2 regions of the Mesorhizobium sp. B2-3-2 genome follow, and region 2 is predicted to be linked to the other one. Evidence: riboswitches for the same ligand, from Rfam matches in the RefSeq annotation. Region 2 holds a riboswitch; the other holds the start of a gene.
The links. A riboswitch is a leader RNA that binds a small molecule or an ion and turns the genes downstream of it on or off. The one in region 2 is predicted to bind S-adenosylmethionine.
Positions count from the first base shown of each region.

Region 1: another riboswitch for S-adenosylmethionine. It lies ahead of FJ964_RS08760 (O-succinylhomoserine sulfhydrylase); the one in region 2 lies ahead of FJ964_RS26645 (homoserine O-acetyltransferase).

Region 1 covers NZ_VFWA01000003.1:888-12,158, forward strand. Annotated here, with positions in the region: gene FJ964_RS08725 (LysR family transcriptional regulator) at 1-714, opposite strand, end outside; gene chvE (multiple monosaccharide ABC transporter substrate-binding protein) at 1,005-2,075, shown strand; gene mmsA (multiple monosaccharide ABC transporter ATP-binding protein) at 2,174-3,706, shown strand; gene mmsB (multiple monosaccharide ABC transporter permease) at 3,703-4,995, shown strand; gene araD1 (AraD1 family protein) at 5,195-6,187, shown strand; gene FJ964_RS08750 (ABC transporter substrate-binding protein) at 6,236-7,009, opposite strand; gene FJ964_RS08755 (2'-deoxycytidine 5'-triphosphate deaminase) at 7,108-8,202, opposite strand; SAM riboswitch at 8,280-8,357, shown strand; gene FJ964_RS08760 (O-succinylhomoserine sulfhydrylase) at 8,415-9,605, shown strand; gene FJ964_RS08765 (ceramide glucosyltransferase) at 9,628-10,779, opposite strand; gene apaG (Co2+/Mg2+ efflux protein ApaG) at 11,011-11,271, shown strand, end outside.
Region 2 covers NZ_VFWA01000017.1:86,991-98,261, forward strand. Annotated here, with positions in the region: gene FJ964_RS26615 (aldo/keto reductase) at 23-970, opposite strand; gene FJ964_RS26620 (gamma-glutamylcyclotransferase) at 1,089-1,610, opposite strand; gene FJ964_RS26625 (DUF2125 domain-containing protein) at 1,749-2,747, shown strand; gene FJ964_RS26630 (sugar kinase) at 2,858-3,787, shown strand; gene FJ964_RS26635 (prephenate/arogenate dehydrogenase family protein) at 3,784-4,719, opposite strand; gene hisC (histidinol-phosphate transaminase) at 4,726-5,835, opposite strand; SAM riboswitch at 5,971-6,048, shown strand; gene FJ964_RS26645 (homoserine O-acetyltransferase) at 6,159-7,328, shown strand; gene metW (methionine biosynthesis protein MetW) at 7,387-8,001, shown strand; gene FJ964_RS26655 (DUF1330 domain-containing protein) at 8,013-8,333, opposite strand; gene FJ964_RS26660 (DUF1194 domain-containing protein) at 8,514-9,317, opposite strand; gene FJ964_RS26665 (ABC transporter ATP-binding protein/permease) at 9,414-11,237, opposite strand.

The DNA.
Region 1 (11,271 bases), on a different contig from region 2:
GAAATTGCTCTCCATGGCCTGGCGCAGCGGCGAGCCGCCGGACTGGAAAACCCAGTCATAGGCCGCGGTTTCCTCCAACCGCACCGCCTTGCCCTCGGTCAGCGGATGGCCCCGGCGCACGATCAGGCAGGCTTTCTCGACGCCGATGACACGGGACTCGAACAGCCGCGGGTTGAGGTCGTCGGGGATGCGCGCGATGATGAAGTCATGGCGCGATGCGATCAGCTCGCGCGCCAGCACGTTGGAGGTCTCGACCTGCATGGTGATCTCGATGCGCGGGTAGATGCGGCGGATTTCCCGGATCGCCGGCACCGCGAGCTCGATCGCGGGCGCCGTCACCGCACCAAGGAACACCGAGCCGCCCTTGCCCGCCTTGAGTTCGGAGATCTCGCGATCGACCTCACGCATCTCCAGCAGGATGGAGCGCGCGCGCCTGGCCAACGCCTTGCCATAGGGCGTCAAGGTGACGCCGCGCGGCAGCCTTTCGCAGAGCGTGACGTCCAGCACGGCTTCCATCTCGGCGATCATGCGCGAGGCCGCCGGCTGTGAGATATTCATGACCTGCGCGGCGGAGCTGACCCGGCCGTGATCGTCCAGTGCTACGATCATGCGCATATGGCGCAGGCTGAGGCCGCTGCGCAGCAGGGTCTCGCCGTCACCGGGGAGCACCCCGTAACCTTCTGAAATCCCACCAGGATTGCGCAACGTGGCCATGGATTTCCCTTCGCTCCCAATGCCCCTTGAGTTCGGCATCAACGTATACCAGTTTCGGTATAGCAATCATCAAAGATCGCATTTGACAGTTATGGCAAAGGGACACACCCTTCGCGCGTCCTGGGGCATGCCAGTCGATGACGAGGAAAATCGTGTCGATTGAAATCAGTCCCAGGGCCGATTGGGAGGATACCGGAGATCGATAGACGACAGCGGCGCTTGCGCTCCTGCTCGCCTGCGCGGCCCGCGAAGCCCCGAGGTGTCGCGTCCATCAACCAGGGAGAGTAATTGTGAAGATCATCAAGACGCTGGCCGCCGTCGCGGCCCTTGGCATCGCTGCCATGACCTATTCGGCGCACGCCGCCGACAAGGGTCTCGTCGGCGTGCTGATGCCCACCAAGACCTCGCAGCGCTGGATCAACGACGGCGACGCCGTCAAGTCCCAGCTTGAGGCTTTGGGTTATACGGTCGACCTGCAATATGCGCAGGACGACATCCCCAACCAGCTCAGCCAGCTGGAAAACGAAATCACCAAGGGTCCGAAGGCGCTGATCATCGCCTCGATCGACGGCACCACCCTGTCGGATGCGCTGCAGAAGGCCGCTGACGCCGGCGTCGTCGTCGTCGCCTATGACCGCCTGATCAAGAAGACGCCCAATGTCGACTACTACACCACGTTCGACAATTTCGGCGTCGGCGTGATCCAGGCGAATTCGCTGGTGAAGGGCCTCAAGGAGCGCTTCCCGAATACCAAGCCGTGGAACGTCGAACTGTTCGGCGGCTCACCCGACGACAACAACGCCTTCTTCTTCTACAACGGCGCGATTTCCGTGCTGCAGCCGCTGATCGACGACGGTTCGATCAAGATCAAGTCCGGCCAGACCGGCATGGACAAGGTCGGCACGCTGCGCTGGCTCGCCGCCACCGCCCAGGCCCGCATGGACAATCTGCTGTCGGCCAACTACTCGGACGGCAGCCGCGTCGATGGCGTTCTGTCGCCCTATGACGGCCTGTCGCGCGGCATCACCGCCTCGCTGCGCGCCGTCGGTTACGGCACGGAAGCCCAGCCGTGGCCGATCGTGACCGGCCAGGACGCCGAGACCGCCTCGGTGAAGCTGATCATCTCGGGCGAGCAGTACTCGACCGTGTTCAAGGACACCCGCGAACTGGCCAAGGCCACCGTCGAGCTCGTCGACAAGGTGCTCTCGGGCGGCAAGCCGGAAGGCCTCGACACCAAGACCTACAACAACGACGTCAAGGTCGTTCCCTCGATCCTGCTGACGCCGCATGAGGTCGACAAGTCGAACTACCAGGCTCTGGTCGTCGACTCCGGCTACATCAAGGCCGACGAACTGAAGTAAATTCGGTTGCATAGCCAGGGGTCCTGCGCAACGCAGGGCCCCTTTTCGTTCACCAGCGACCCCGGTATTGTTGCGGGTCTCGCAGGAGCACTTTTACCATGGCCTCGACGATTTTGGAGATGCAGGACATCACCAAGACGTTTCCCGGCGTCAAGGCGCTGTCGAACGTGAACCTTCGGGTCGAGGAAGGCGAGATCCATGCCGTGGTCGGCGAGAACGGCGCCGGCAAATCGACGCTGATGAAGGTGCTGTCAGGCGTCTATCCCTCCGGCACCTATGACGGCCAGATCATCTTTCAGGGCCAGGAATGCCAATTCAAAGGCATTCATGACAGCGAGCGCAAGGGCATCGTCATCATCCACCAGGAGCTTGCGCTGGTGCCGATGCTGTCGATCGCCGAAAATATCTTCCTCGGCAACGAACACGCCCGATACGGCGTCATAGACTGGAATGCCAACGAGGCGCGCACCAGCGCCCTGCTGAAGAAGGTGGGCCTCAAGGAGGACCCCAAGACGCTGATCACCAATATCGGTGTCGGCAAGCAGCAGCTGGTCGAGATCGCCAAGGCGCTGAGCAAGGAGGTCAAGCTCCTGATCCTCGACGAGCCGACGGCGTCGCTCAGCGAGAAGGACAGCCAGGCGCTGCTCGACCTTCTGCTCGAATTCAAGCGACAAGGCATGACCTCGATCCTGATCTCGCACAAGCTCAACGAGGTGAACCGGGTCGCCGACAAGGTGACCGTCATCCGCGACGGGCGAACCATCGAGACGCTGTCCAGGAAGGACATCTCGGAAGACCGCATCATCACCTCGATGGTCGGCCGTTCGCTCGACGACCGCTATCCGCCGCGCGAGCCTGCTATCGGCGAGGTCGTGTTCGAAGTGAAGAACTGGTCGGTCTTTCACCCGCTCCATGCCGAGCGGCAGGTGATCAAGGGCATCGACATCAATGTGCTCAAGGGCGAGGTGGTCGGCATTGCCGGGCTGATGGGCGCCGGGCGAACCGAATTCGCCATGAGCCTGTTCGGCCGCTCCTATGGGCGCCGCATCACCGGCGAGGTGCTGCTCAAGGGCAAGCCGATCGATGTCTCCTCGGTGAGCAGGGCGGTCGAACACGGCATTGCCTATGTGACCGAGGATCGCAAGACCTACGGCCTCAATCTCATCGACCACATCAAGCACAACATTACGCTGGCCAATCTCGGCGGCGTGTCGCGCCACAGCGTGATCGACGATTTGCGCGAGCTTGCCGTCGCCAACGACTATCGCAAGCAGACCAACATCCGCGCCTCCAGCGTCTATCAGATGACCGGCAATCTTTCCGGCGGCAACCAGCAGAAGGTGGTGCTGTCGAAATGGCTGTTCGCCGACCCGGAAGTGCTGATCCTTGACGAGCCGACGCGCGGCATCGATGTCGGCGCCAAATATGAAATCTATACGATCATCGCGCGCCTTGCGGCCGAAGGTAAGGCGATCGTGGTCATCTCGTCGGAAATGCCAGAACTGCTCGGCATCACCGACCGCATCTATGTCATGAACGAAGGCCGCATCGTCGGCGAAATGCCCGCGGCGGACGCAAGCCAAGAAAGAATAATGCGCGCCATCGTTCGGGGAGAAGGAAAAGCAGCATGAGCACGGAAAGCGCCCCCGCCCCGCAGAGCAACGTCGCCGAAGATGTCGGGCAGCGTCCACGCATCGCCGTATCGGCGCTGGCGACGAACCTGCGCGAATACGGCCTGATCCTGGCGCTGATCGCCATCATGGTGTTCTTCCAGTTCACCACCTCGGGAACGCTGTTCAAGCCGGTGAACCTGAGCAATCTGGTGCAGCAGAACTCCTTCATCATCGTGATGGCGCTCGGCATGCTGCTGGTCATCGTGTCGGGCCATATCGACCTCAGCGTGGGGTCCGTGGCCGGCTTCATCGGCGCGCTGGCGGCGATGATGATGGTGATCTGGCCTCTCGGCATATTCAGCAACCCGCTGGTGGTTTCCATCGTCTGCCTGATCGTGGGCGGCCTGATCGGCGCGGCGCAAGGCTACTGGATCGCCTACCATCGAATACCGAGCTTCATCGTGACGCTGGCCGGCATGCTGATCTTCCGCGGCATCTGCCAGGCGCTGCTCGGCGGCGGATCTTCGGTCGGGCCGCTGCCGCCCGAGTTCAAGGCGCTCAGCTCCGGCTTCATTCCAGATGTCATCGGACCGCTGACGCTGATCCCGCCAACGGTGAATGCAGCCGGCAAGACGATTATGGGCAGCGGCCTGACGCTGCACATGACGACGATCGTGCTGGGCCTGGTCGCCGTGCTGGCCTACGCCTATTTCGGGCTGCGGACGCGACGCAAACGCGAACGCCACGGCTATGAGGCCGAGCCCTTTACCCTGTTCGTCATCAAGACGCTGGTCGGCAGCGCGCTGGCGCTGTTCCTGGTCTACCAGTTCGCCAGCTACCGCGGCCTGCCGGTGGTGCTGCTCGTCATGGGCCTGCTGATCTCGCTGTTCGTCTTCGTCACCAAGCGCATGACGATCGGCCGGCGCATCTATGCGATGGGCGGCAATGCCAAGGCCGCGCAGCTGTCGGGCATCAAGACCGAGCGCCTGACGCTTTACGTGTTCGTCAATATGGGCGTGCTGTCGGCGCTTGGCGGCCTGATCATCGCGGCGCGCCTTGGCCAAGCCGTGCCGGCGGCAGGCCTCGGCAGCGAGCTCGACGTCATCGCCGCGGTGTTCATCGGCGGCGCCTCGGCGATGGGCGGCGTCGGTCAGGTCATCGGCGCGGTGGTCGGCGGCTTCATCATGGGCGTGATGAACAACGGCATGTCGATCATGGGCGTCAATGTCGACTGGCAGCAAGTGGTCAAGGGCCTGGTGCTGCTCGGCGCCGTTATCTTCGACGTCTACAACAAGAACAAGGCCTGAACAGGCTTCAGGCGAGGCAAGCAGGAGGCATACGGTCGCGGCGTTGCCGGCAATTCGCCGGCTTGAAGAAGTCCTTCAGGGACCGGGCTCGCGAGCGCAATCCGGACGAAGAGTTCAACCCGTGGCACGGCCAGTCCGAGCCGCGCAGGTCAGGGTTTGCCAGAAGGCAGCCATGCCAAGATATGAGAGAGGACTGATCATGCTGATCTCGCAGATTCTCGACGACGCCGAGACCATCCGTGTCGTTGCCCGCACGGGCGGCAAGACCCGGATCATCAACGGCGCGCGCAGCGTCTATTCGCTGGCGATGGAAGCCGCTCGTACCGGCGTCGGCCTTGCCGCGCTGATCGAACGCAAGGGGCTCGGCGAGACCGTCGATCTCGACGCCGCCTACAAGAAGGGGCGGCTGCTGTCGCCGATCAATCATCCCGATCCGGCGCATCTGCATCTGACCGGCACGGGGCTGACGCATCTCGGCTCGGCGGCGACGCGCGATTCCATGCACAAGAAGCTCAGCACCGACGGCGAGGAGCAGCTCACCGATTCCATGAAGATGTTCCGCATGGGGCTGGAAGGCGGCAAACCCGCGAAAGGCCAGATCGGGGTGCAGCCGGAATGGTTCTACAAGGGCAATGGCACGATGGCCGTGGCGCCGGGTGCCGCGCTCCTGTCACCGGCCTTCGCCAAGGACGCCGGCGAGGAGCCCGAGGTTGCCGGCATCTATGTCATCGGCGACGACGGCGCGCCGTTCCGGGTCGGCTTCACGCTGTCGAACGAATTTTCCGACCATGTGACCGAACGCGTGAACTACCTCTTCCTCGCCCATTCCAAGCTGCGCAACGCCTCCTTCGGACCGGAGATCCTGGTCGGCGACCTGCCCGCCGACATCAGGGGCTCCTCGCGCATCTGGCGCGACAGCAAGTTGATGTGGGAAAAGCCGTTCCTGTCGGGCGAAGCGAACATGTCGCACACCATCGCCAATCTCGAACACCACCATTTCAAATATTCGGCTTTCCGCCAGCCAGGCGACGTGCATGTGCACATGTTCGGCACCGCGACCCTGTCCTTCGCCGACGGCATCAAGACCGAAGCCGGCGACGTGTTCGAGATCGAGGCCGGGGATTTCGGCCTGCCGCTGCGCAACCCGCTCGAAATCGAAAAGCCGGTGAAGGTGGCGGTGAAGGCGCTGTGAGATGAGCGCGATCTCCTCCCTGGTGGGAGGAGATCGGCAGCTTCCATCTCAATAAATATCGAAGTCGAAATACTTGTCCTGGATCTTCTTGTAGGTGCCGTCGGCGACGATGGCGTCGATGGCTGCGTTGAGCTTGTCGCGCAGCGCCGTATCCTCGAGACGCACGGCAATGCCGGCTTCGGTCTCGGTGCCCTTGACGTCGCCGACCATCTTGCAGCAACCGTCGCTCGCCTTCTTCATCCAGTCCATCAGCACGAACTTGTCGGAAAGGACGGCATCGAGGCGGCCGTTCTGGAGATCGGTGATTGCCTCTTCCTGGGTGGGATAGAGCTTCGCTTCGGCGCCGGCCTTGCCATAGACGTCCTGGGCGTAGTTGGCCTGCGTGGTCGCCGCCTGGGCGCCGACCGTCTTGCCGGCGAGCGCCGCCGGTTCGGTCGAGGCGATGTCGCTGTCCTTCAGGGCGACGAGCGACAGCGGCGTCGTATAGTATTTGTGGGTGAACGCGACCTGCTTCTTGCGCTCCTCGGTGATGCTCATCGAAGCGATGATGGCGTCGAATTTCTTGGCCTGCAGCGCCGGGATGATGCCGTCCCAGTCCTGGGTGACGATCTCGCATTCGACCTTCATCTGCGCGCACAAGGCGTTGGCGATGTCGATGTCGAAGCCCTCGACCTTGCCGTCGGGCGTGATGGTGTTGAACGGCGGGTAGGCGCCCTCGGTGCCAATCTTGATTTTCTCCGCCGCATGCGCCGACAGGGCGCCGGCACCAAGCGTCAGCATGGCGGCGGCCGCCGTCGATATGATCCATTTCGAAATCTGCATTTTCATTCCCCTTGAGCACCGCCACGTCGGCGGCCGGCGAGGCAGCCAAGCATGGCGGGCCGGCGCAGGCAAGTATCTTGCCTGACGGTGATGAGCGTTCAGGGCGCGGCGCGAAAGTGCTTGGACAGCTTCAGGCCCTGCGCCTGGTAGTTGGAGCCGAGCTCGGTGCCGTAAAGCGCCTGCGGCCGCTTCAGCATATGCTCGTAGACCAGCCGGCCGACGATCTGGCCATGATCGAGGATGAACGGCACCTCATGGCTGCGCACTTCGAGCACGGCGCGGCTGCCGGTGCCGCCGGCCGCCGAGTGGCCGAAGCCCGGATCGAAGAAGCCGGCATAGTGGACACGGAACTCGCCCACCAAGGGATCGAAGGGCGTCATTTCGGCCGCGTAGAGCGGCGGCACATGCACCGCTTCCTGGCTGACGAGGATGTAGAACTCGTCCGGATCGAGCACCAGCTCGCCGGCGCCGCTCTTGTGGATCGGCTCCCAGAAGTCGACGATCTCCTGCGCCGCGCGCTTGTCGACATCGACGAGGCCGGTATGGTGCTTGCCGCGATAGCCGACCAGCCCGTCACTGTCGCCGTTGAGATCGATCGACAATGCAATGCCGCCGCCGGAGATGTTCGGCGGTTCGGTGGCGACCAGCATTTCGGCCCGGTGCAATTGATGCAACTCTGCTTCCGAGAGCAGCGCATTGCCGGTGCGGAAGCGTATCTGCGAAAGGCGCGAGCCGGCGCGCACGACGATCGGGAAGGTGCGCGGGCTGACTTCGAGATAGAGCGGGCCATGATAGCCGGCGGCGATCTTGTCGAACTCGTGGCCGCGATCGGTCATCACGCGGGTGAAGATATCGAGCCGCCCGGTCGAGCTCTTGGGATTGGCGGACGCCGAAATTTCCGCCGGCAGCGCCAGGCTTTCGAGCAGGGGCACGATGTAGACGCAGCCGGTTTCCAGAACGGCGCCGTCGGCCATGCTGATCTCGTGCAGCTTCAGCCGGTCGAGTTTTTCACTGACCTTGTGATTGGGACCCGGCAGGAAGGACGCGCGCACCCGCCACGCCTTGTCGCCGAGCCTCAGATCAAGGCTGGCCGGCTGGATCTGGTCGGCGTCGAGCGCACGCGACGACTTCAGCGCGCCGGACTGGAACAGCGCCGCAATGTCCTGATCGGGAAGAATTCCTGTCTGCCGCAAAGTCTGGCTCCGCTCTGCTGGTACAAATCTCTTAATGAAGCCGGCAATTGACGCAAGCGTGGCGCGGGTCTAAAGGGTCGTTATCCCGTGGTGATTTGGCCGGTCGGCTTGCAGCCACGTTAAACAAGTCGCTAAAGGACCGTCGGGCCGCAAGGCCGTATGGACCGGTTGCGACTTTTTCGCGGCCGGTTTTTTTGTGTTTGGATAGGACGATGACGAGCAAGACGCGCAACTGGAAGCCTCAGACCGCACTCGTGCATGGCGGGACCCTGCGTTCCGGCTTCGGTGAAACCTCCGAGGCGATATACCTGACCCAGGGCTATGTCTATGAGACGGCCCAAGCCGCCGAAGCCCGCTTCAAGGGCGAGCAACCGGGCTTCATCTATTCGCGCTACGCCAATCCGACCGTAGACATGTTCGAGAAGCGCATGTGCGCGCTCGAAGGCGCCGAGGACGCGCGCGCCACCGCGTCCGGCATGGCGGCGGTGACGGCGGCACTCCTGTGCAGCGTCAAGGCCGGCGACCATATCGTTGCGGCGCGCGCGCTGTTCGGCTCCTGCCGCTGGGTGGTCGAGACGCTGGCGCCGCGTTACGGCATCGAGGCGACGCTGGTCGACGGCACCGACATCGCCAACTGGGAAAAGGCGGTGCGGCCCAACACCAAGCTGTTTTTCCTGGAAAGCCCGACCAACCCGACGCTTGAGGTGGTGGACATATCAGCCGTCGCTTCGCTTGCCAATTCGATCGGCGCGCGGCTGGTCGTGGACAATGTCTTCGCCACGCCGCTGCAGCAGAAGCCGTTGCAGCTCGGCGCGCATGTCGTGGTCTATTCGGCGACCAAGCACATCGATGGCCAGGGCCGCTGTCTCGGCGGCGTCATCCTGTCGGACAAGAAGTGGATCGACGAGAACCTGCACGATTATTTCCGCCATACCGGCCCCAGCCTGTCGCCGTTCAACGCGTGGACGCTGCTGAAGGGCCTGGAAACGCTGCCGCTGCGCGTGCGCCAGCAGACGGAAAGCGCCGGCAAGATCGCCGATTTCCTGGCCGAGCAGCCGGAGATCGCCCGCGTCATCTATCCCGGTCGCGCCGACCATCCGCAGGCTGACGTCGTGAAGAAGCAGATGTCGGGCGGCTCCACCCTGATCTGCTTTGACGTCAAGGGCGGCAAGCAGGGTGCCTTCGCCTTGCAGAACGCGCTCGACATCGTCCTGATCTCGAACAATCTCGGCGACGCCAAAAGCCTGATCACCCATCCGGCGACGACGACGCACAAGAACCTCAGCGACGAAGCGCGCGCCGAGCTCGGCATCGGACCCGGCACGCTCAGGCTGTCGGTCGGGCTGGAAGATACCGACGACCTGCTGGACGACATCGCGCAGGCGTTGAAGGCCGCGAAATAGAGGGCGAACTCAACCGCCGACATCAAGCGCGCGACGGCGTCTCTTCGAGCTCGGCCGCCTTGGTGCCGATGGTCATGGCGTTGCCGCGCCAGTCGACGGCCCCGCCCAGCCAACCGCGCACCCAGATCGCGGGCAACATCAGGTCGCGTGCGATCATCGAGGCGACGATGCGCGGCGACAGATACCAGCCCTTTGCCGAGGCGAGCATGCATTCCGGCAGGTAGGCGAGCGCCAGCACGCAAAGCGCTGTCATGGGCAGGCTGACGCCGGCGCTGGCCGCGGCGATCAGCGCCAGCACGAGCGGGGCCGCCACGCCGGTCAGGATCTCGGGTGCGAAGAACAGCGGAAAGGTGACGCGGCGCAGGCGCGCCCAGCGGGTCTGGCGCGACCAGATCTCACCCGGCATGCGCCGCCCGAGCGGCTGCTCGAACGGTGAAGCGACGAGATTGACACGCAGGCCCAGCCTGTTGACCAGCTTGGTCGACGCGGCATCCTCCGCGATCTCGGCGGCGAGCGCACGGATGCCGCCATTGGCGTCGAGCATCTGCTTGTTCCACAACATGCTTTTGCCCTGGGCAAAGCCGAGGCCAAGCGCCTCGCCGGCATATTGCCAGCGCGCCTGCAGCGTGTTGAGGAAGGCGCATTCGACTTCTGCCCAGAAACCGTCAGGGCGTGAACCGATCGGCGTGGAGCAAACCAGGCCGGTGTCCCGCCGCCATGCCGCCATCAGGTGCTGGACGTAGTCTTTCGGCATCAGCACGTTGGAATCGGCGAGAATGACCCAGTCGTGGCGCGCAGCCTCCCAGCCCTTGACGCAATTGTTCAGTTTCGGGTTGGCGCTGATGCGGTCGTCGCCGGTAAGCAGGCGGGCCGGTACGGCTGGAAAGCGGGCGATGGCGGCGCGGATCGGCTTGACCGCGGGGTCGTCGGCATGGGCGACACAGAAGATCAGTTCGTAGCGCGGCCAGTCGAGCGAGAAAGCGCGCTCAAGCGTCTCATGGGTAAACGGCTCGACGCCGCGCGCCGGGATGACGATCGACACAGGCAGCGGCTTGCCGGCCGGCGGCGCGATGGCGGCGCGCCGTTTCAGGCGCGAGCAGGCGAGCAGGATGCTGGCGAGATTTGAGGCGATGAGAGCGATCGAAAGCGAGCCGGTTATGAGAGCGAGTTCCATCGATATCCGGTCACTCCAGAAAAACCGGCCCGCTTGGCCGCCGTTTTCGACAGTTCGACAGAGCGCCCGAGTCGCCCGGCATTGCTGGCGCACACCATCATTGTCATGTGTCACTCAAATGACATTGTTTGTCGGCACTTGCCCCTGGAGGTGGCAACTCGGACGCGCACGGTTGATCGAACCGTAAAGAGCGTCGAATGTTCCACACCGGATGTGTTTTTGGAGCCGCTCATGTACCGCGCCGTCACGCGCAACATAGAAGTGCAGGTCAGGCCGTTCTATCTCGAGGACCGCTCGGATCCTACGGAAAACCGCTATGTCTGGGGCTACCAGATCACGATCGACAACCAGTCCGACGAATTCGTGCAGCTGTTGTCGCGCTATTGGCACATAACCGACGGCGCGGGCCGCGTCGAGGAAGTGCGAGGCGCCGGCGTGGTCGGCGAACAGCCCGAACTCAATCCCGGCGACAGCTACCAATACACGTCGGGC
Region 2 (11,271 bases):
GATCGTGCGCGCTGTTGGCGGCTCAGCCGCTCGCCTTGTCAAGCTCGGCCATGTCGTCGGCGTTCAGCTCCAGCGACGCCGCCTTGATCAGGCTGTCCATCTGTTCAGGCTTGGTGGCGCTGGCGATCGGCGCGGTGACGCCCGGCCGGGCGATGACCCAGGCAAGCGCCACTTCCGCCTGTTTGGCCGAATGCCTGGCAGACACCGCGTCGAGTGCCGCGAGGATGCGCATCCCGCGCGCATTGAGGTAGTCCTTCACCCCGCCGCCGCGCTCGCTTTTGCCGAGATCCGCCTCGCTGCGATATTTGCCGCTCAAGAAACCCTTGGCCAGGCTGAAATAAGTGATGACGCCGATATCCTCGGCCATGCAGAGATCGCGCAGCGGGCCATCGAACGACGAGCGGTCGTAGAGATTGTATTCCGGCTGCAGCACCTCGTAGCGGGGCAGGCTGCGCAGGCTCGCCACGTCCAGTGCGGCGCGTAGCTGGGCGGCGTCTAGGTTGGAGCAGCCGGCGTAGCGGATCTTGCCCTTGGCGAGCAGCTTCTCATAGGCGCCGAGGGTTTCCTCATAGGGCGTGGTCGGATCCGGCCAGTGCGACAGATAAAGATCGATGAATTCGGTCTGAAGCCGCTTCAGCGATGCATCGACGGCCTTTTCGATGTAAGCGGCGGACAGGTCCTTGTGGCCCTGTCCCATGTCCGAGCCGACTTTGGTGATCACCACGACCTTATCACGGTTGCCGCGGTCCTTCATCCATTTGCCGATGATGGTTTCCGATTCGCCGCCCTGATGGCCGGGCACCCAGCGCGAATAGGCGTCCGCTGTGTCGACCGCGTTCAGGCCAGCGCCGACGAAGCGGTCGAGCAGGTCGAACGACGTCTTCTCGTCGGCGGTCCAGCCGAAGACATTGCCGCCCAGAACCAGGGGCGCGATGGAAAGGTCGGTGCGACCGAGACGGCGTTTCTGCAAGGCTGATCTCCGTGGGTGGGATTGGGCGGCTGCCGCCCATTGCGGGTTCGAGGCCTAAGCTAGGTCTTGCCGCATCGAGGTCAAAGGCCTCACCGGATTTTTCCGCGGAACCAGCGCTTCACAAAGGCGCGATCCGCCTCGCCACGTCTTCCAGCCAGTGGTCGCGAATGCCGAGCGCCCGGAGATGGTCGAGCGTGCTCGACACATAGTCCTCGTTGTTGCCGGACTGGCCGACAGCGCCGCGCACCACATCAGCGGCGTGGGCGGCATCGAGCGCACCGGCATACTGCTCATGGCCGCGGTCGACGATATAGGCCACGGCTTCGACCGTGCCGCCGCCGTCAAGGCGGACATTGAGCATGCGCTCGAGATAGACATTGGTGACCAGCTCGCGCTCCCGCAGATAGGCGACGACCTCGTCCCGCAACTCGCCCGGCACCCGGAAAGCCAGCCCGACGCAGGAGCCCCCGCGGTCAAGGCCGAGTACCAGCCCCGGACGTTCCCGCGTGCCGCGATGGAGGAAGGAATAGACGCACAGCGCGCGACGATAGCCATGCAGGCGCGCCCGCCTTGTCTCGACATGCGCGAACCCCGGCCGCCATATCAACGAACCATAGCCAAACACCCAAAAATCGCCCATATCGCCGTGCCTGATTGCGTAAGAATGGCAACACCACACCGGAATCGGTGTTTTTTCCGTCCATCTCTGTCTACCTATTGTCGTTGCCAGAATCGACAGCCCGCCCACAGCCCCCGATGCGTGAACGAGAACCGCAGCATGACGTCCACTGACGAACGCCAGCCGAAGCATCGCCGCCGCCTGTTCTGGCTTGCAGCGTTTGTCATCGCGCTGTTCGCCATCTACAGCGGCGGCTGGTTCTATCTCGCCGACAGGGTCCGGAGCGAAGCCGACAAGGCGGTCGCCACGCTCAACAAGAGTGGCATCGAGGCCGGCTGCGCCAATCTCCAGGTCAGCGGTTATCCCCTGAGCTTCGCCGTCTCCTGCGACAATCTTGCCTATGAGGACGACGCCAAGAACGTTGCCGCCTCCGCCGGCTCCTTCAACGCCGTCGCCCAGATCATCCAGCCGCTGTCGCCGGTCGCGGACCTGCGCGGTCCGCTCAGGACCTCGGTTCCGGGCATGGTGCCGCTGTGGATCGACTGGGATGATCTGCAGGCCAACGTCAAGCTCTCATGGCCGCTGCCGCGGCGCATTTCGCTCACGGCCGAGGGCCTGTCCGGCCAGACCGATCCGGCCGACGACACCGATCCGGTGCAACTGTTCAGCGCCGGCAGGGCGGCGGGCCAGCTGCAGCCGAACGGCAGGGATATCGACTATATCGGCAGCTTCCGCGATCTGGAGATCGATCCCGATGCGATCGGGGGCCGCGTCCTGCCGCCGCTCGACGCCAGTGGCGAGGCGACGCTGAAGAACGGCTTGGCACTGATCGGCACGCAACTGAAAAGCCTGCGCGGCCAAGCTATCGAGATCCGCAGGCTCGATTTGTCGTCTGGCACGGCGCACGTCGCCGTTTCCGGGCCGCTGTCGGTCGACGCCGAGGGTCTGGTCGATGCCGATCTGATGATCAGACTGAAAGACCCGAAAGCCGTGGCCGCCATTCTCGGCGCCGCCATACCCGAGCAGAAGAACCAGATCGAACAAGGCTTTGCCGCCCTGGCGCTGCTCGGCAACGAACCGTCGATGCCGCTCAAGGTGGTCAAGGGCAAGGCCTCGCTCGGCTTTATCCCGCTGGGCAAGATCAAGCCGGTCGACTAGAGCAATTCCAGGAAAAGTGTGGACGGTTTTCCGTCCGGAATTGCGTCAAAACAAAGAGGTAGAGCAGTTCGCCGTTTCCGTGAAACGGTGAACTGCGCTAAGCATCCCCAATGGACAGACCGGCAAAACTCCTGAGCGTCGGCGCGCTGACGCTCGACACCATTCTTCGCGTCGAAACGCTTCCCGTCCATCAGGGCAAGTTCATGGCCGCCGATGCCGTCCAGATCGCTTCCGGCATGGCCACGAGTGCGGCCTGCGCCGCACGCCGGCTGGGCGCCGAAGTGTGGCTTTGGGCGAGCGCCGGCGATGATCAGGTCGGCGACCATCTGATATCGGGCATCGAGGCGGAGGGCGTCGATTGCAGTCTCGTCCGTCGCGTCGCCGGAGCGCGCTCGGCGCTGGCCGCGATCCTCGTCGACGGCCATGGGGAGCGCATCATCGTGCCTTTCTACGATCAGCGCGCCCAGGCCGATCCCGACGGCTTGCCGGTCGCCGATCTCACCGCTTTCGATGCCGTGCTGGTCGATGTGCGCTGGCCGGGTGCGGCAGCGCTGGCGCTCAGCGCTGCGCGCGCTGCCCGCCGCCCCGGGATTCTCGATGCCGACACCGCGCCATTGGCAGTGCTGGAGCGGCTGTTGCCGCTCGCCTCGCACATCGTCGCCTCCGAACCGGCGGCGCGCATCGTCTGCGGCCAGGCAGCGGACCCGCAGGCCGCATGCGCCTCCCTTGCGTCGCGCACCGGGGCCTTCGTCGCGGTAACCGCAGGCGGCGCTGGAACATGGTGGCATGACAGGCAGGCAGGCTGCGTGCGCCACGTCGCTGCGCCAAAGGTCAAGGTGGTGGATACGCTGGCAGCCGGCGACGTCTTTCATGGTGCCTTCGCCGCGGGGTTGGGGCAAGCCATGCCGATCGAAGAGGCGCTACGCTTTGCCAGCGCGGCCGCGGCACTCAAATGTCAGCGCTTCGGCGGCAGGCTGGGCGCGCCGAACAAGGCCGAGACGCTGGCGATGATGACGGCGACCTGGCCTGAAGAAGCCTAGTTTTTCGCCGGATGTTCGATCGCCTGGCGGCCGAAATCCGGCACGTCGATGTCCTGGCCGGCCTCGATGATCGAGCGGCGCACGGCGCGGGTGCGGGTGAACAGGTCGAACAGCTTGTCGCCGTCGCCCCAGCGGATCGCCCGCTGCAGAAAAGCCAGATCCTCCGAGAACCGCGCCAGCATTTCCAGGATCGCATCCTTGTTGTGCAGGCACACGTCCCGCCACATGGTCGGATCGGAGGCAGCGAGACGCGTGAAGTCGCGGAAACCGGAAGCGGAATATTTGATGACTTCCGTCTTGGTCACCGATTCCAGGTCATCAGCGGTGCCGACGATGTTGTAGGCGATGATGTGCGGCAAATGCGAGACGATGGCCAGCGTCATGTCGTGATGCTGCGGATCCATCGTGTCGATGTTGGCGCCGCAACGGCGCCAGAATTCGGACAGCTTTTCCAGCGCGTCCGTATCCGTGCCCGGCAGCGGCGTGAAAATGCACCAGCGATTGTCGAACAGATCGGCGAAACCGGCATCGGGCCCTGATTTCTCCGTGCCGGCCAGCGGATGGCCGGGAATGAAATGCACGCCGCCGGGTATATGCGGCTGCATCTGTGCGATCACGGAAGCCTTGGTCGAGCCGACATCGGTGACGATGGCGCCTCTCTTCAGCGCCGGCGCGATCTCCTGCGCCACCGCGCCGGACGAGCCGACCGGCACCGAGACGATAACCAGGTCGGCATCGCGGACCGCTTCCTTGGCATCCATGGTGTAGGAGGAGCCCAGCCCAAGCTCTTGCGCCCGCGCCAGCGTTGCGGCACTGCGCGTCGAGATGGCGACATGGCCGGCCAGGCCCTCGCGGCTGATGACCCGTGCCAGCGACGAGCCGATCAGGCCGATGCCGACAAGCGCGATCTTTTCGAACATCGGTGATGCCATGGCGTTCTAGCTTTTCAGGAATGTCGTGAGTTCCGCGACAACGCCGCGATTGGCCTCTTCGGTGCCGACGGTCATGCGCAGCGCGTTGGGAAATCCGTAGCCCGAAACACGCCGCAGTATGTAGCCGCGCTGGGTGAGATAATCGTCCGCCGCCGCGGCCGAATGCTTGCCGTCGTCGGGAAAATGAATGAGGAGGAAATTGCCGACGCTCGGCGTTACCCGCAACCCGAGCCCGGTCATCTGCTCGCTCAGCCAGGCCAGCCAGGTCTCGTTGTGCGCGACGCTGCGCTCGACATGGGCGCGGTCGCGCACGGCGGCGATGCCGGCCTCGATCGCCGTCGCATTGACATTGAACGGGCCGCGTATGCGGTTGATCGCGTCGACGATGTGCATCGGCCCATACATCCATCCGATCCGCGCCCCGCCAAGTCCGATCTTGGAGAAGGTGCGGGTCATGACCACGTTCTGCGAGCTGCCCGCCAGCTCGATGCCGGCCTCGTAGTCGTTGCGCCTGACATATTCGGCATAGGCGGCGTCGAGCACCAGAAGCACGTTCTTCGGCAGGCCGGCATGCAGGCGGCGCACCTCCTGGAACGGCACGTAAGTGCCGGTCGGATTGTTGGGATTGGCGAGGAACACGATCTTCGTACGTGGCGTTACGGCCGCCAGGATCGCATCGATGTCGGCGCGCTCCTCGGTCTCCTTGACCGCGACCGGCGTCGCACCCGCCGACTGGATGTAGATCTTGTAGACCATGAAGGCATGTTCGGTGAATATGGCCTCGTCACCGGGCGCGAGATAGGTCTGCGCCAGCAGGCCGAGGATCTCGTCGGAGCCGTTGGAACAGATGATGTTCTGTGCGTTGAGACCATGCACCTCGGCGATTGCCTCGCGCAGGCGCCGGGCGGTGCCGTCGGGATAGACGTCGAGCTTGGCGGCGACCTCGCGGGCGGCCTCGATTGCCTTCGGCGAGGGGCCGAGCGGGTTCTCGTTCGACGACAGCTTGTGGACCTTGTCCACCCCGGCGGGGGCCGCGCTCTTGCCCGGCACATAGGCCTGGATGTCCATAATGCCCGCGCGCGGGGTTGGACGTGCCTTGTCCGGGGTCTGGCTCATGTCGCAAAAATCCGTCGAGAACACTTCCATCTGAAGCCGCTGCGGAAATACAAGCCATGGCCCGCAATGTCGAGAGGTGGCAGTGGTGCCAGCAGGCGGCATTGACGGCGAGGCAGGTGAGTTCTAGAAGGGCAGCAACAGTTCCGTGGTGATTTGGCCGGTCGGCTTGCAGCCACGTTAAACAATTCGCTAAAGGGCCGTTTGCGTGACGTAACCGGCTTTGCGAAGGCATTGCCGGTTTTTTATTGTCCGCGGCCGGCCGGACACAGTGTCGGCCCGTATTCGGTTTCCGACAGACACGTCGTGCGATGTAAGAGGATGCGATGGCCGCTCAGCGCGCTGGCAGAACCAACAACGAGGCAGACCAACCGTCGAGCCCGGTCGTGCGCTTCGGCGCCGACAAGCCGCTCAAGCTCGACGCCGGCACGCTGCTGTCGCCGTTTCAGATCGCCTACCAGGCCTATGGCACGCTGAACGACGCCCGTTCCAACGCCATTCTCGTATGCCACGCATTGACCGGCGACCAGCATGTCGCCAGCACCAATCCGGTGACCGGCAAGCCGGGCTGGTGGGAAGTGTTGATCGGCCCCGGCAAGATCATCGACACAAACCGCTTCTTCGTCATCTGCTCAAACGTGATCGGCGGCTGCCTCGGTTCCACCGGTCCGGCCTCCACCAATCCCGCTACCGGCAAGCCCTATGGGCTCGACCTTCCGGTCATCACCATCCGCGACATGGTGCGTGCCCAGCAGATGCTGATCGACCATTTCGGCATCGAAAAACTGTTTTGCGTGCTCGGCGGGTCGATGGGCGGCATGCAGGTGCTGCAATGGGCGTCGAGCTATCCGGAACGTGTTTTCTCGGCGCTGCCGATTGCCACCGGCGCGCGGCATTCCTCGCAGAACATCGCTTTCCACGAGGTTGGCCGGCAGGCCGTGATGGCCGACCCAGAATGGCATGGCGGCAAGTATTTCGACCACGGCAAACGCCCGGAAAAGGGGCTCGCCGTGGCGCGCATGGCCGCCCACATCACCTACCTGTCGGAAGCAGCCTTGCACCGGAAGTTCGGCCGCAACCTGCAGGACCGCGAAGCTCTGACCTTCGGCTTCGACGCCGACTTCCAGATCGAGAGCTATCTGCGTCACCAGGGCATGACGTTCGTCGACCGTTTCGACGCCAATTCCTATCTCTACATGACACGGTCCATGGATTATTTCGACCTCGCCGCCGATCACGGCGGCAGGCTGGCTGACGCTTTTGCGGGCACCAAGACCCGCTTTTGCCTGGTGTCGTTCACCTCGGACTGGCTGTTTCCGACCGAGGAGAGCCGCTCGATCGTCCATGCGCTGAATGCCGCCGGCGCGTCGGTGTCCTTCGTCGAGATCGAGACCGATCGCGGGCACGACGCCTTCCTGCTCGACGAGCCGGAACTGTTCGCCGCCATCAACGGCTTCATCGGCTCGGCCGCGCGAGCGAGAGGGCTCGGCGCATGATCCCGCAGAATTGCAGACCTGTCGGTCACGGATCACGCGCCACGACAAGGGGCAAGCCATGAGCGTCAACCGCGCCCAACGCGTCGATCTCGAGGTCATCGCCGGTCTGATCCCGCCGCAATCGCGGGTGCTGGACGTCGGTTCCGGCGATGGCTCGCTGCTCGAGCTTTTGCAGGAGACCAAGCAGATCGACGGCCGCGGACTGGAACTGTCGCAGCGCGGTGTCAACGAATGCGTGGCGCGCGGCCTCTCCGTCGTCCAGGGCGACGCCGACAAGGATCTTGAATTCTATCCCGACAAGGGTTTCGACTTCGTCGTCCTGTCGCAGACCTTGCAGGCGACCCGCAACCCGAAGCTCGTTCTCGACGAACTGCTCAGGATCGGCGAACACGCCATCGTGTCCTTCCCCAATTTCGGCCACTGGCGGGTGCGCCTGTCGCTGTTCGTCAAAGGCCGCATGCCGGTGACCAAGGACCTGCCCTATTCCTGGTACGACACGCCAAACATCCATTTCTGCACCATCCGCGACTTCGTCAATTTGTGCGAGGAGCTTGGCGCGAGCGTGGAAAGGGCAACCGCGCTCGACGCCAACGGCCAGAAGATCGGCCTGTCGATGCCGTGGTGGTTCTGGAATTTCTTCGGCCAGCAAGCGGTGTTCTTGTTGAAGCGATAAGGCACGCCGCTTCATTCCAGGACATCCGTGGCCTTGTGTGGATGTTCGACGCCGTCGACGAACACCACATCGGCGGTCGAATTGTCCGTCCGCAGCGGCAGTATCGCCTGATAGGCAGCTGAATCATACCAGCGGCGCGCACGCTGTTTGTCCGGAAATTCGATGATGATGAGATGCCCCGGCCAGTCATTCTCGATCATCTCCACATCGCCGCCATGGACCAGGAACCGGCCGCCGAAAGGTTCCAGCGTGGCATCGATCTTCTGCAGGTATTCGACAATCTGCGGGCCCATCTTGACCCGGCGCATGTGAGCGACGGCATAAGCGGTCATGGCGTAACTCCCTTCGGTTCGAGGCCGACGACCGGCCGCGCAAGGCAATCTGCCCAACCATCGGCCAGGATGCGATTACCTCCGAGGTCATCGAATAGCTGCGACCCGAGGCAGGCAACGCTGTCTTCGGCTTGGCCTTGAAGACAGGTCTGGGCTTCGTCCGCCGGATGCTTCAGATGCTCATCGGTCAAGTTCCGGGAAATAGGGATCCGACAGAAACCGCCTGTCCCGCTCCCCAAGCAGGCAGTCGACCGGCGGGTCGGCGTCGACGCGGGTGATTGCGGGCCTGTCCCGAATGCCACTTACTTCGAGGATCAGCTTACGCCGGATCGCCGTCGAAAATTCGGCGGCTGTATAAATCGGCAGCACGAAGGAGCCCGGCCCGCCGGTTACGCACTGGGCGTAGTACCGGTCGAGATGGCTGAAGGTGGGCGATGGATTGATCAGGATCGGCAGGCCGTTGATGACGATGCCTCTGGCGTTTGCCGCATCCCGCGTGGCGGTGACGGGCGGCCCGATATTGTTTGGTCCGTCACCGGAAATATCGATGACGCTGCGTTCGCTTTCGAAAGCGGTGCGGTCGAAAAGCCCCGCGCCGAAGGCGAGCGCGCCGGAGATCGACGTGCCGCGGAAGCTGCGGAACGGACGGGCCGCGATCTTGTCGGCAAAAGCGTTGGCGCTCTCAGCGCCGTCGATGACCTGCCAGCCGATGAGCGCGTCGTCGCGCACGGTACCGGCCCATTCGAAATAGGTGAGCGCGATGCGACCAGCGTTCCCGGCGCGGACCGCCTTGATGAAGTCGGGATGACGCAGCGCCTCCACATAGCCGGCGCGCTGCAGGGCGAACTCCTTCTCGTCCATCGACAATGAGATGTCGACCGCCAGCACCAGTTCGACGTCAACGGCCAGACTATCCGGCGCGGGCGCAGTCATGGCGGCCTCGGTGCAGGCCAGGCAGGCAAGCAGGCTGAGAGCATCAAGCATGGCCGGCTCAAGCGATGTTTCCGCTGCGATCTTCCCTCGCGATCACGGCGAAATAAAGCTGCCGCATGGCGTGGCGCGGGCCAGCCCCGAGAGGTGCTATTTCTTGCGGCGAGGAGCTGCCGGCGGCGGCTCGATCGCGCCCGCCCTTATGCGTGCGGGCTTCAGGGTCGGCATGCCGGACGCCTTCACGATGGTCAGTGCGCGCGGGAAGAACTGACTGTCGTGCTGGCCGCGCCCGATATTGAGGATCGTCGCCCCGGCCAGCCGCTTCTCCAGCATCGACAGCACCCGCCGCAGCGTCGGCCCGTCGAAGGCATCGAGAGCCTCATCGATGATCACCCATTTCGGGTGCCGCAGCACGAGCCGAGCGAAAGCCAGCAGGCGCAGTTCGTCGTCGGCCAGTTCATGCTCCCAGCGCGCGCTACGGTCGAGCGACGACGACAGGCGCTCCAGGCCGATCTCGGCCAGCACGGCCGAAATATCGGCATCGCTTGCCGGCGCAACCCCGTCGACGCGGTCGAGCACTTCTCGCAGCGTGGCGGTCGGGAAGTAGGGCGTGCGCGGCACGAAGATGGGCATCTCTCCCGCCGGCATGCCGATGCGCCCGCTCCCCCACGGCCACAGGCCGGCAATGGCGCGAAAGAACAGCGTCTTGCCCGCGCCCGGCTCGCCGGTGAGCAGGACGCGTTCGCCGGCGTGGATCTCGACATGCTGTTCGGCGAGCCTCGTGCGCCCCTCGGGCGAGGCCACTTCGAGTTTCTCGAAGGTCAGCTTGCGGTTTGCATTCTCGCCGAATTCGATGCGCTTTTCCTGGTCGTGCAGCACATCGGTCTCATCCAGCGCAATGCGGAAATCGGCGACGCGCATCAGCGTCGCGCGCCAATCGGCGATGCTGCCGATATTATTGATGAACCAGCGCAATGAGGAATGGACCTGATTGAAGGCGCCGACCGCCATCATCAGCCCGCCGAAACTGATATCGCCCGCGAAATAGACCGGCGAAGCGACCAGAATGGGAGCCACCACGGTGATCCAGCCATAGGTGTCTGTCACCCAGGCGAGATTGATCTGGGCGCTGTAGATGCGCCGCATGGCCCCGAGCACGGTGCCGAGATCGATTTCCAGCCGCCGCCTGGCGTCGGGCTCGCTGCGGGCGAGCGCGATGGCATCGATGTTCTCGTTGACGCGCACCATCGAGGAACGCAGCTCCGCCTCGCGTGTGTAACGGTCGCTGTTGAGGCGGATCAGAGGCCGTCCGACCAGCCAGCTCAGCCAGGAAGCCGTTCCGGCATAGAGGATGGCCGCCCACACCATGTAGCCCGGTATGGCGAGCGACGTTCCGCCGATATGGAAGACGAAGCCCGAGGACAGCTCCCACAACACGCCGACGAAGGAGGCGAGCAGGATTAAGGATTGCAGCAGGCCAACCCCAAGATCCGTCGACAGGTCGGAAAGATGGCTCGCATCCTGCTGCATGCGCTGGTCGGGATTGACGCCGATGGCGCCCGCATGCGCCAGGCGAAAGGCGCGCGCCGGCCGCATCCATCCATCGATCAGATCGAGCGTCAGCGCCTCGCGCAGCTTCAGCCGGATCGTCTGATTGAGCCAGGTCTGGCCGACATTGAGCACAAGAAGCCCACCGGCGATGGCGGCAAAAATGGCGAGCTGGTGCAGGAAGGCCTGCATGTCGCGGCGTGCAAGCGCATCGTAGAAAGGCTGGTTCCAGCGGTTGAGCAGAACCTGGCCGATCGAGGTCGCGACAATGACGGCAACCATCCCGATGGAAGCCCAGCGTAGCCCTTTGCGGACCGGCGATCCGGCAAGCGCCAGCTTGATCGTCGCCACCTGGTCACGCAGGCTCGAGGCTTCGACCGCCGCGATAGGCCGGGCAGAGGCATCATTGTCCGGTTGATCGGCCATGAACTGAAGTCCTTGCATTCAGAGGCGGCGCTGA